One region of the Citrobacter telavivensis genome, then DNA from elsewhere that is predicted to be linked to it. Evidence: predicted binding sites of a transcription regulator. Region 1 holds the regulator's gene; each other region holds the start of a gene.

Region 1 (3,123 bases):
ACGCGTATCGCTATAGCGACGAATCAACGTGTTGCGATCGGCATCAAGAAACAGCAGCTGCGGCGAGAACGCCTCGGGCAGGTTGTTCATTGCTTGCTCAAAAATTTCTGGCGACTCTGGCATATTGCGTACGTCAATGCTGACCGCTGCCGAAATCTGGCGTTCGGCAAGCGTACGAGCCAGATCGGGTAACAGCACCACGGGGAGGTTATCCACGCAGTAAAAGCCCATATCTTCCAGCGCGCGCAGGGCAACAGATTTACCTGACCCTGAACGACCGCTGACGATCATCAGTACCATGTACTGTTTCTCCTCACCACGGCAAAAGGGGAGTTACGCTTCATCCTGACCACCTTCGGTGTCAGTGATGATTTGATACAACTCTTCATCACTTTGTGCGGCGCGCAGCCGACGGCAGATGGTTTTATCCGCCAGACGCTTAGCCACCAGTGATAACGTATGCAGATGCGTTTTGGTTTGATCCGCAGGCACCAGCAGAGCAAAAAGCAGATCAACGGGTTGGTTATCAATCGCGTCGAAGGCGATTGGCGTTTCCAGTTGCACAAACACGCCGACGGCGCGCAGGGTATCTTCTTCCAGCTTACCGTGCGGGATGGCGATCCCATTGCCGATGCCGGTACTGCCCATTTTTTCGCGCGTCAGGATCGCTTCAAAAACGACCTGCGGCGGTAAACTGAGCTGTTTTGCCGCCAGTTCACTGATGATTTCCAGCGCGCGTTTTTTGCTCTGGCAGTGAACGGCACTGCGCGTACATTCCTGGTTAAGTACACTGCTCAGTTGTAGAGACGTATCGTTATTTATCATAATTTCACCTAAGAACCTGCCCCACAACGGCGGGACAAGTTCGGAGCGCTAACTGTACAAATGGCCTGTTGTTCTGCACAACAGGCCGTCCTGCACCCGCTAACTGCCCGGACAATTAGTGTTGTTTCAATTTATCTTTGTGTTTAGTGAGCTGTCTTGCCAGCTTATCAATCAGGCCATCAATGGCCGCGTACATATCCTGACCTTCCGCGCTGGCGTGAATTTCGCCACCGTTTACATGCAGTGTTGCATCCGAGATGTGGGTGACTTTCTCCACTTTCAACACAATATAGACCTGATTGATCCTGTCGAAATACTGTTCGAGTTTGGCGAACTTGGTATTCACAAAGTCACGCAGGGCTTCTGTGATCTCGACGTTGTTTCCAGTGATGTTGAGCTGCATAGTGTCTTCCTTATCGGTTGGGTCAAACCAGTTGTTTGCGCTGGTTTGACGGCGGAATGGATAAAGACTCTCGGTACTTCGCAACGGTGCGGCGCGCCACCATGATACCTTGTTCCGACAATATCGATGTTAGCTTGCTGTCGCTCAGGGGCTTCGCGGGGTTTTCCGCCGCAATCAACTTCTTCACCAGTGCGCGGATCGCCGTGGAGGAAGCTTCGCCACCCCCCTCGGTATTCACATGGCTGGAGAAAAAATACTTCAGTTCAAAAATGCCGCGTGGACTGTGCAGATACTTCTGCGTGGTCACACGAGAAATGGTCGACTCGTGCATCTCAACGGCCTGGGCGATATCCGCCAGCACCATCGGTTTCATAAACTCTTCGCCTTGCTCAAAGAAGGCTTGCTGCTGTTCAACGATACAGCGACTGACGCGCAGCAGGGTATCGTTGCGGCTCTCCAGACTCTTAATCAACCACTTTGCGTCCTGCAAATTGCTGCGGATGTACTGGCTGTCGGCGTCATTGCGTCCACCGCTGCACATTGCGGCGTAGTGCTGATTAATCTGTAGGCGGGGAACGCTGTCGCCGTTGAGCTCGACCGTCCAGTGACCGTTATGCTTACGCACCAGTACATCCGGGATCACGTATTCTGGCTCACCGGTCTGGATCGACTGACCGGGGCGGGGATCGAGCGACTGAATCAGATTGACCGCCTCTTTGAGCACCTCTTCTTTGAGGCGCGTGACGCGCATCAGGGTGCGGAAGTCGTGGTTCGCCAGCAGATCGAGATGATCGCTGATGATCTGCCGGGCTTCTTCAAGGAAAGGCGTCGCTTTGTCGAACTGTGAGAGCTGGATCAGCAGACAATCGCGCAGATCTTTTGCCGCCACGCCAACAGGATCAAACCGCTGAATACGTTTGAGAACGGCTTCAACCTCGTCAAGACCCACCTCTTCATTGCCCATGCTTTCGAGGATATCGTCCAGCGAAACGGTGAGATAGCCAGTGTCGTCAACGGCATCAACAATCGAGGTGGCGATCGCGCGGTCGGTATCGGAGAACGGGGTTAGTTCTACCTGCCACATCAGATAATCCTGTAGGGTCTGTGTGGTTTCTCCCTGGTAAACGGGCAGTTCGTCGTCGATGTAGTCACCGCTGGTGCCCGATGGCGTCCCGGCGGTGTAGATTTCATCCCAGCTGGCGTCGAGCGGTAACTCTTCCGGCATCTCTTTTTGTTCGAGGGCGTCGGCGGTATCCAGCGATTCACTGTCCTGAGTTTCGCGGGTATCAACTTCGTCGTGAAGATCGGTTTGCTCCAGCAGCGGATTACTTTCCAGCGCCTGCTGGAGTTCCTGCTGCAGTTCCAGCGTGGACAACTGCAACAGACGAATCGCCTGTTGTAGTTGCGGCGTCATCGCCAGTTGTTGGCTCAGCCTGAGTTGCAAACCTTGCTTCATGTTCAGAGTCGTCTTCTCCCGCTATGACGTCACAAACTTCTACCCTATCAGAGTCTGAAGTCTTCCCCAAGGTATACGCGCTTAACGTGTTCGTCCTGCAGGATTTCTGTCGGCGTACCGTGCGCAATCAGGTGTCCCTGGCTCACGATATAGGCTCGCTCACACACGGCCAGCGTTTCACGGACGTTATGGTCGGTAATCAACACGCCGAGGCCGCTGTCACGCAGATGCTCAATAATGCGTTTGATATCGATAACGGAGATGGGGTCAACGCCAGCAAACGGTTCATCCAGCAGGATAAATTTTGGATTGGCGGCCAGCGCGCGGGCGATTTCCACACGGCGACGTTCCCCCCCGGAGAGCGACTGACCCATGTTGTCGCGCAGATGCTCAATGTGAAACTCTTCCATCAACTCGTTCGCACGGTCTTCACGCTGTT
Region 2 (3,123 bases), on a different contig from region 1:
GTTCATCAACAGACAGCGCCGGCAGCGCTTCCACATTCTGCGGATCGCAGATGGTGTCAGAGATGTTCAGCTCGCCCAGACCGGTGATCGCGATGATGTCACCTGCTTCAGCTTCGGTGGATTCAATACGCTCCAGACCCAGGTGAGTCAGGACTTTACCGACTTTACCGTTACGGGTTTTGCCTTCGCTATCCACGATAGTGATCTGCTGGTTCGGCTTCACTTTACCGCGTTTGATGCGGCCGATGCCGATAACGCCAACGTAGTTGTTGTAGTCCAGCTGAGAGATCTGCATCTGGAACGGACCATCAAGGTCAACGTCCGGCGCAGGTACGTGGTCGACAATCGCCTGATACAGCGGGGTCATGTCTTCCGCCATATCTTCGTGATCCAGACCGGCAATACCGTTCAGCGCGGAAGCGTAGATGATCGGGAAGTCCAGCTGTTCGTCGGTCGCGTCGAGGTTCACGAACAGGTCAAATACCTGATCGACAACCCAGTCCGGACGCGCGCCAGGACGGTCAACTTTGTTGATAACCACGATTGGCTTCAGGCCATGCGCAAAGGCTTTTTTGGTCACGAAGCGCGTCTGCGGCATCGGGCCGTCAAATGCGTCAACCACCAGCAGCACTGAGTCAACCATGGACATGACACGCTCAACTTCACCACCGAAGTCTGCGTGCCCAGGGGTATCAACGATGTTGATACGGTAATCATTCCATTTGATAGCGGTGTTTTTCGCGAGGATGGTAATCCCACGCTCTTTCTCCAAATCGTTGGAGTCCATCACACGCTCTTGAGTTTCGGCACGAGAGTCGAACGTACCGGATTGCTGCAGCAGCTTATCAACCAGGGTAGTTTTACCATGGTCAACGTGCGCGATGATGGCGATGTTACGCAAATTTTCGATCACAACTTTGCCTCAGGCATTAGAAATAGCGCGTTATTGTACACGGATTAATCGCACTACAAAACAGGATCACAAACATCCTCCGCAAACAAGTATTGCAGAGATTCTTTGTGATCGCTTTCACGGAGCGTTAAAAGGGTTATACACGGTTCATTGCACCAATATGGTGCTCAATGTTCACATTAAAGCACTATACTGGTGCAACATACACAACATGGTGCAACCCTTTTGCACGATGGTGCGCATGATAACGCCTTTTAGGGGCAATTTAAAAGTTGGCACAGATTTCGCTTTATCTTTTTTACGGCGACACGGCCAATGAATAAAGAATTGAACACCTCGTTACCACGACGACTATGACCAATCTGGAGAGTTAAGTATGTCCGCTGAACACGTTTTGACGATGCTGAATGAGCACGAAGTGAAGTTTGTTGATTTGCGCTTCACTGATACCAAAGGTAAAGAACAGCACGTCACGATTCCTGCTCATCAGGTAAATGCCGAATTCTTCGAAGAAGGCAAAATGTTTGACGGCTCTTCGATTGGTGGCTGGAAAGGCATCAACGAATCCGACATGGTGCTGATGCCGGATGCATCTACCGCGGTTATCGACCCGTTCTTCGCGGATTCTACGCTGATCATCCGTTGTGATATCCTGGAACCCGGCACCCTGCAGGGCTATGACCGCGACCCGCGTTCTATCGCCAAGCGTGCTGAAGAGTACCTGCGCTCCACGGGTATCGCGGATACCGTTCTGTTTGGGCCAGAACCTGAATTCTTCCTGTTTGATGACGTCCGTTTCGGCGCGTCAATCTCCGGTTCTCACGTGGCCATCGATGACATCGAAGGCGCATGGAACTCCTCCACCCAGTACGAAGGTGGTAACAAAGGTCACCGTCCGGCGGTGAAAGGCGGCTACTTCCCGGTTCCACCCGTTGACTCCGCTCAGGACATCCGTTCTGAAATGTGTCTGGTAATGGAGCAGATGGGCCTGGTTGTTGAAGCTCACCACCATGAAGTAGCAACCGCAGGTCAGAACGAAGTGGCGACCCGCTTCAACACCATGACCAAAAAAGCGGACGAAATTCAGATCTACAAATACGTAGTGCACAACGTCGCTCACCGCTTCGGCAAAACCGCGACCTTCATGCCGAAACCCATGTTTGGCGATAACGGTTCCGGCATGCACTGCCACATGTCTCTGTCCAAAAACGGCACCAACCTGTTCTCTGGCGACAAATATGCGGGCCTGTCTGAGCAAGCGCTGTACTACATTGGCGGCGTAATCAAACACGCTAAAGCGATCAACGCCCTGGCGAACCCGACCACCAACTCTTACAAGCGTCTGGTCCCGGGTTACGAAGCACCGGTCATGCTGGCTTACTCTGCCCGTAACCGTTCTGCTTCTATCCGTATTCCGGTGGTGGCTTCTCCGAAAGCACGTCGTATCGAAGTCCGTTTCCCGGATCCCGCAGCGAACCCGTACCTGTGCTTTGCTGCCCTGCTGATGGCGGGTCTTGACGGTATTAAGAACAAGATCCACCCGGGCGAAGCAATGGACAAAAACTTGTACGACCTGCCGCCGGAAGAAGCGAAAGAGATCCCACAGGTTGCTGGCTCTCTGGAAGAAGCACTGAACGAGCTGAATCTGGACCGCGAATTCCTGAAAGCGGGTGGCGTGTTTACTGATGAAGCCATCGATGCTTACATCGCGCTGCGCATTGAAGAAAATGACCGCGTACGCATGACGCCGCACCCGGTAGAGTTTGAGTTGTACTACAGCGTTTAATGATAATTAGTTGTAATTCCCGTAGATTTCTTATTGCAGCAAGGCGGCAATCGAAGGAATCCCGATGAGCTTAGTCCACTAAGTGATTCGGGTGACTGAGAGCAGCCAACACCGCTGCGGTAAGAAAGATACGGAGAATTTTAGTTGCCGTGGAAACTTTTAGCCCATCACACGATGGGCTTTTTTCACCGTCAACAATCTGATCCTTCGCGCTTTTTCTACATAAAAAGCTATAATGCACTAAATTGGTGCACACTATTCAGGAGACTGCTATATGGCAACAGGCACGCTGCCCGATGCTGGGCAGATCCTCAATTCTTTAATCAACAGCATCTTACTGGTCGACGATGAGCTTGCAGTGCATTACGCCAACCCGGCCGCGCAGCAGTTACTCGCTCAAAGCTCCCGCAAACTGTTTGGTACG
Region 3 (3,123 bases), on a different contig from region 1:
ATCCATGTTGTTCACCAGATGCAGGGCTTTGGTTGGACACATCCGCACGCAGGCCGGGCCTTGTTCATCAAAGCTGCACAGGTCGCATTTCACCGCAATGGCGCGCACGCCCGGAACCCAGTCCAGCAGTGTGCTGACGCGAGCCGGTGCCGGCGGCGCAGGCGGGGCTTTCGGGGTATTGGCATTGGCCGGGATATGCAGCGGACGGCTGCCGGAAAATTCGATCGCGCCAAACGGACAGGCGATGCCGCACAGTTTGCAGCTCACGCACAAGCTTTCATTGAGCTGCACAGCGCCATCCACCCGGTTAATGGCGTTGACCGGACATACGGTGGCGCAGGGGGCATCTTCACAGTGGTGGCAAAGCTGCGGCGCAGATTCTTTTTCATTCAGCATCACTTTCAGGCGCGGCATAGACTGCAAGCCGTGCTGGCGATGCGTCTCTGAACAGGCGGCCTCACAGGTGTGGCAGCCGATACAGAGCGTGGAGTCAGCAATTACAAAACGATTCACCAGGCATTCCTCAGGTGATAGTCATTTTTGACGAAAACATGCCGATGAAATGTCAGTATCGACACTTATCGACACGTCTGTCCCTCAAATCGTCGTGACAACCGATGACACGACGTCACAACGCAAAACGCCGCGTTCAGGCCGCCGGGTTTTGTCCCGCCACCAGTTGGCTCAGATTGATCGGCGATCCGCTCTCAACGGCGGTATACAGTCGGTCATAGACGCTGGAGATTTTATCGAGATAGTGTTCCAGCACCTGCTCGCGGTCACGGTTGCTGACCCGCTCGTCCACTTTGCCGTCAATGCTCAATTGCGCCTGTGCAATCCGTTGTTTATCTTCGCCATCTTTTGTTTCGACGTAATACTCGATGGTGTGGCTGTTGAAGCCATCCGCCATCGTGACGGTGATACGAAAGTGTTCGAACAGCACGAAGCAGAGATCTTTATCCGGCGCGCAGCTCATCGCATGATGCAGACGCGCTTTCGACAGGGTGATCCCCTGAACCAGCGAGTTACAGTAAATATGCCACTGGTCCTGTAGGCGACGATGCCGCTGCGCGATGTAATCGGCTTTTTCGCTTATTTCCCAAATAGTCATGTCAGGTTACCCGTTTAACAGAGATAGCCTGCCATAAGCATTTTCCATGCCAGTTTTTAACTAATTGTTTTTTCATGAATTTAAAAATAAATGACGGATGTCGACGTCCAGATGACATGTCATTTCGTCATCATCGTCATCGGCTAACGCACGCAATTTTCAGGCTGGCATAGTTATTGCTTAACCCTGCCCATAACATCGGGAGGTGACATGCACGAAATTACCCTTTGCCAGCGGGCGCTGGAATTGATCGAACAACAGGCCGTCGCGCACGGCGCAAAACGGATAACTGGGGTCTGGCTCAAAATTGGCGCATTTTCTTGCGTAGAAACCAGCGCTCTCTCCTTTTGTTTTGATCTGGTATGCCGTGGCACCGTTGCGGAAGGTTGTAAACTGCACCTCGAGGAACAAGAAGCCGAATGCTGGTGTGAATCCTGTCAGCAATACGTCACCTTACTCACCCAGCGCGTACGCCGTTGTCCGCAATGCAATAGCGACACGCTGCAGATCGTGGCTGATGACGGATTACAGATTCGACGAATAGAAATAGATCAGGAGTGAGCGATGTGTACAACATGTGGTTGCGCTGAAGGCAACCTTTATATAGAGGGTGATGAGCATAACCCTCATTCCGCGTTTCGCAGCGCGCCTTTTGCCCCGGCAGCTCGCCCGGCACTGAATATTACTGGCATCAAAACGTCCGAATTCACCCCGAGCCAGACTGAAGAAGGCGATCTGCACTACGGTCACGGTGAAGCCGGAACCCACGCGCCAGGTATGAGCCAGCGTCGTATGCTGGAAGTGGAAATCGACGTGCTGGATAAGAACAACCGGCTGGCTGAGCGCAACCGCGCCCGCTTCGCCGCGCGCCAGCAGTTGGTGCTCAACCTCGTCTCCAGTCCAGGCTCCGGTAAAACGACCCTGCTCACCGAAACGTTGATGAAGCTGAAAGACAGCGTGCCGTGTGCCGTTATTGAAGGCGACCAGCAGACGGTCAACGATGCGGCGCGCATTCGTGCCACCGGCACGCCAGCCATTCAGGTCAACACCGGCAAAGGCTGTCACCTTGACGCGCAGATGATTGCCGATGCCGCGCCACGTCTGCCGCTGGCAGACCACGGTATTCTGTTTATCGAAAACGTCGGCAATCTCGTCTGCCCGGCGAGCTTTGATCTCGGCGAACGCCATAAAGTGGCAGTGCTTTCTGTCACTGAAGGCGAAGACAAGCCGCTGAAATACCCGCATATGTTCGCTGCCGCCTCGCTGATGCTGCTCAACAAAGTCGACCTGCTGCCGTACCTGAATTTCGACGTTGAGAAGTGCATTGCCAGCGCCCGGGAAGTCAACCCGGACATCGAGATCATCCTGATTTCCGCCACCAGCGGCGAAGGGATGGATCTGTGGCTGAACTGGCTGGAGGCACAGCGATGTGCATAGGCGTTCCCGGCCAAATCCGCACCATTGAAGGTAACCTGGCGAAAGTCGACGTTTGCGGTATTCAGCGCGACGTCGATCTGACGCTGGTCGGCAGTTGCGATGAGCACGGTGAACCCCGTCTAAACCAGTGGGTACTGGTCCACGTCGGTTTTGCCATGAGCGTGATTAACGAAGCCGAAGCGCGCGACACGCTCGATGCGTTCCAGAACATGTTTGATGTTGAGCCTGACGTCGGCGCTCTGCTGTATGGCGAGGGGAAATAATGCGTTTTGTTGATGAATACCGCGCGCCGGAACAGGTGATGCAACTGATTGAGCACCTGCGTGAACGTGCCGCGCATCTGCCGTACACCGCCGAACGTCCGCTGCGCATTATGGAAGTTTGTGGCGGTCATACGCACGCCATCTTTAAATTCGGCCTCGACCAGTTGCTCCCCGAAAACGTGGAGTTCATCCACGGCCCGGGCTGTCCGGTCTGCGTGTTGCCAATGGGGCGTATCGACAGTTGCGTGGAAATTGCCAGCCATCCGGAGGTGATTTTCTGTACCTTTGGCGACGCCATGCGCGTGCCGGGGA
Region 4 (3,123 bases), on a different contig from region 1:
GTCATCGCCTCCTCCTGTAACGCGAAATGCGGCACTTCCAGTACGATGTCGTCTCTGGCCCGGGTCGCCCGCGCCAGCACCACCGCCCGATGAATGGCATGTTCCAGCTCACGCACATTACCCGGCCAGCCGTAATTCAACAGATGGCTGCGCGCGCCCGAACTGAGCACTACGCGGGAAAGCCCCAGCCGTAGTCGGCACTGCTCGCAAAAATAGCCCGCCAGCAGCACCACATCCTCACCGCGTTCTCGTAGCGGAGGAACGGAAAGCGGGAACACGCTCAGGCGATGAAACAGATCGGCACGAAAACGTCCCGCCAGCACCTCTTCGCGCAGACTGCGGTTGGTCGCCGCCAGCACGCGCACATCCACGCGCAAACTGCGGTCGTCGCCGACACGCTGAATATCGCCGTACTGCAACACGCGAAGCAGTTTCGCCTGCAGCGCCAGCGACAGCTCCCCAATTTCGTCAAGAAACAGCGTGCCGTTATCGGCCATTTCAAACTTGCCACTGCGGTTGCTGATGGCCCCGGTAAACGCCCCTTTCACATGACCAAACAGTTCACTCTCCGCCACACTTTCCGGCAGTGCGGCACAGTTCAGATAGACCAGCGGATTGACCGCACGAGGTGAACCTTCGTGAATCGCCTTCGCCACCAGCTCTTTCCCGGTGCCGGTTTCGCCGCTGATTAACACATTGAGATCGGAGCCTGCCACAATCTCGATCTCTTTTTTCAACTGCATCATGTTCGGCGAGAGGCCAATCAGCTGCGTCTCTTTTACCTGTTCGAAATCGATACCCGAACCTGGCAGCATATTCTGGCGTTCCAGTTGTTCAATCAGCAGCGCATTGTTGAGCGCACCGGCGGCCAGCGCGGCGATCAGCCGTAACTCTTCATCACTGAAAACATCAAACTGGTCTGGCGCCATACCGTCGAGCGTCAGCGCACCAATCAGGTTCTGCCCGGCAAAAAGCGGCAGCCCAATGCAGGCGTGCACTTTCAGGCTCTCCTGCCCCGGGATCAGCCCGTCATACGGATCGGGCAGGGAACTGTCCGCTGGAAAGCGCACCACGTCGCCGGCGCGGGCGATGGCCTCCAGTCGGGGATGCCCTTCCAGCGTAAAACGCCTGCCGAGCACATCGCGAGCAAGACCGTCAATCGCCAGCGGGATAAACTGGCGCGCCTCATAGCGCAGTAGCGCTGAGGCGTCGCATTCCAGTACCTGACGCAGCGTGGTAATCAGACGTTGAAACCGATCCTGATGACCCACTCCGCGCTGTAATTCAATGGCGATACCCGCCAGCACATCAACGGAAAAACTCATGGTGTCCTCACTGTCATTTTGACAATTCATGGTGTCATATTGACTGTGTCATGGATAGTCTTTTTGACTACCATTTAATGAGTATAGAAACAACATTTTATTGTAAATCAACAAATTAAAAAGTTGGCACGTGGCCTGCAATATGCAAAGCAACTTACTTTGAACAACGCTGAATTAATTGAGGTTGCTATGTCTATTCTGGTTAAAAATAACATTCATTGGGTTGGCCAACGTGACTGGGAAGTGCGTGATTTCCACGGAACTGAATACAAAACGCTGCGCGGCAGCAGCTACAACAGCTATCTCATCCGTGAAGAAAAAAATGTTCTGATCGATACCGTCGATCATAAATTCAGCCGCGAATTTGTGCAGAACCTGCGTAATGAAATTGACCTCGCAGATATCGATTACATCATTATCAACCATGCGGAAGAAGATCACGCCGGGGCGCTGACCGAACTGATGATGCAGATCCCGGATACGCCCATCTACTGCACCGCCAACGCCATTGACTCGATTACCGGCCACCACCACCATCCGGAGTGGAACTTTAACGTCGTGAAAACCGGCGATACGCTGGATATCGGCAACGGCAAGCAGCTGATCTTCGTGGAAACCCCGATGCTGCACTGGCCGGACAGCATGATGACCTACATGACCGGCGATGCCGTCCTGTTCAGTAACGACGCTTTCGGTCAGCACTACTGTGACGAACGTCTGTTTAACGATGAAGTGGATCAAACCGAACTGTTCGAGCAGTGCCAGCGCTATTACGCCAACATCCTGACCCCGTTCAGCCGACTGGTGACGCCAAAAATTAGCGAAATCCTCGGCTTCAACCTGCCGGTGGATATGATTGCCACCTCTCACGGTGTGGTCTGGCGCGATAATCCCACCCAGATTGTTGAGTTATATCTGAAATGGGCGGCGGACTATCAGGAAGACAGGATCACGATTTTCTACGACACCATGTCCAATAACACCCGCATGATGGCGGATGCGATTGCCCAGGGGATTAACGAAGTCGACCCGAGCGTGGCGGTGAAAATTTTTAATGTCGCCCGCAGCGATAAAAATGAAATCCTGACCAACGTCTTCCGCTCGAAAGGCGTGCTGGTCGGCACCTCCACGATGAACAACGTGATGATGCCGAAAATCGCCGGTCTGGTGGAAGAGATGACCGGACTGCGTTTTCGTAACAAACGCGCCAGCGCCTTTGGCTCCCACGGCTGGAGCGGCGGTGCGGTTGACCGCTTATCCACCCGTTTACAGGATGCCGGTTTTGAAATGTCCCTGAGCCTGAAGGCTAAATGGCGCCCGGATCTGGATGCGCTGGATCTGTGCCGTCAGCACGGTCGCGACATCGCGCGTCAGTGGGCGCTCGCGCCGCTGCCGGAAGTGACAGTGAAAGCGACGGCGAAAGACGAAGCGTGCGCCTGCGCCGCCGCAGCGGCAGCCGACCTCGGTCCGTGCATGCAGTGCAGCGTGTGCCAGTGGATTTACGATCCGGCAAAAGGTGAACCGTTGCAGGACGTTGCGCCGGGTACGCCGTGGAGCGACGTACCAGACAACTTCCTGTGCCCGGAATGTTCATTAGGCAAAGACGTCTTCGACGTGCTGGCAACGGAGGCAAAATGAGCCGGGGAATCGTCATCATTGGTTCGGGCTTCGCCGCCCGCCAGTTAGTTAAAAACATTCGCAAGCAGGACGCGGATGTCCCGTTAACCCTGATTGCGGCTGACAGCATGGATGAGTACAACAAACCCGATCTCAGCCATGTGATAAGCCAGGCGCAGCA

Evidence for each region. The regulator sigma-54, encoded in region 1, starts transcription at its own class of promoters, with help from an activator protein. The targets are predictions, from matches to a motif close to GTTGGCACANNTTTCGCTNT.
Region 2: the regulator sigma-54 is predicted to act here: its motif matches at 1,185-1,204, upstream of glnA (glutamate--ammonia ligase).
Region 3: the regulator sigma-54 is predicted to act here: its motif matches at 1,275-1,294, upstream of hypA (hydrogenase maturation nickel metallochaperone HypA).
Region 4: the regulator sigma-54 is predicted to act here: its motif matches at 1,448-1,467, upstream of norV (anaerobic nitric oxide reductase flavorubredoxin).

The regions. Positions count from the first base shown of each region.
Region 1 is NZ_JBGUBF010000008.1:75,178-78,300, forward strand. Features, by position in the region: gene rapZ (RNase adapter RapZ) at 1-300, opposite strand, end outside; gene ptsN (PTS IIA-like nitrogen regulatory protein PtsN) at 334-825, opposite strand; gene hpf (ribosome hibernation promoting factor) at 941-1,228, opposite strand; gene rpoN (RNA polymerase factor sigma-54) at 1,251-2,684, opposite strand; gene lptB (LPS export ABC transporter ATP-binding protein) at 2,732-3,123, opposite strand, start outside.
Region 2 is NZ_JBGUBF010000007.1:146,608-149,730, forward strand. Features, by position in the region: gene typA (ribosome-dependent GTPase TypA) at 1-913, opposite strand, end outside; gene glnA (glutamate--ammonia ligase) at 1,290-2,699, shown strand; gene glnL (nitrogen regulation protein NR(II)) at 2,974-3,123, shown strand, end outside.
Region 3 is NZ_JBGUBF010000002.1:649,910-653,032, reverse strand. Features, by position in the region: gene hycB (formate hydrogenlyase subunit HycB) at 1-513, opposite strand, end outside; gene hycA (formate hydrogenlyase regulator HycA) at 650-1,111, opposite strand; gene hypA (hydrogenase maturation nickel metallochaperone HypA) at 1,322-1,672, shown strand; gene hypB (hydrogenase nickel incorporation protein HypB) at 1,676-2,548, shown strand; gene ACERJC_RS14125 (HypC/HybG/HupF family hydrogenase formation chaperone) at 2,539-2,811, shown strand; gene hypD (hydrogenase formation protein HypD) at 2,811-3,123, shown strand, end outside.
Region 4 is NZ_JBGUBF010000002.1:672,751-675,873, reverse strand. Features, by position in the region: gene norR (nitric oxide reductase transcriptional regulator NorR) at 1-1,325, opposite strand, end outside; gene norV (anaerobic nitric oxide reductase flavorubredoxin) at 1,515-2,963, shown strand; gene norW (NADH:flavorubredoxin reductase NorW) at 2,960-3,123, shown strand, end outside.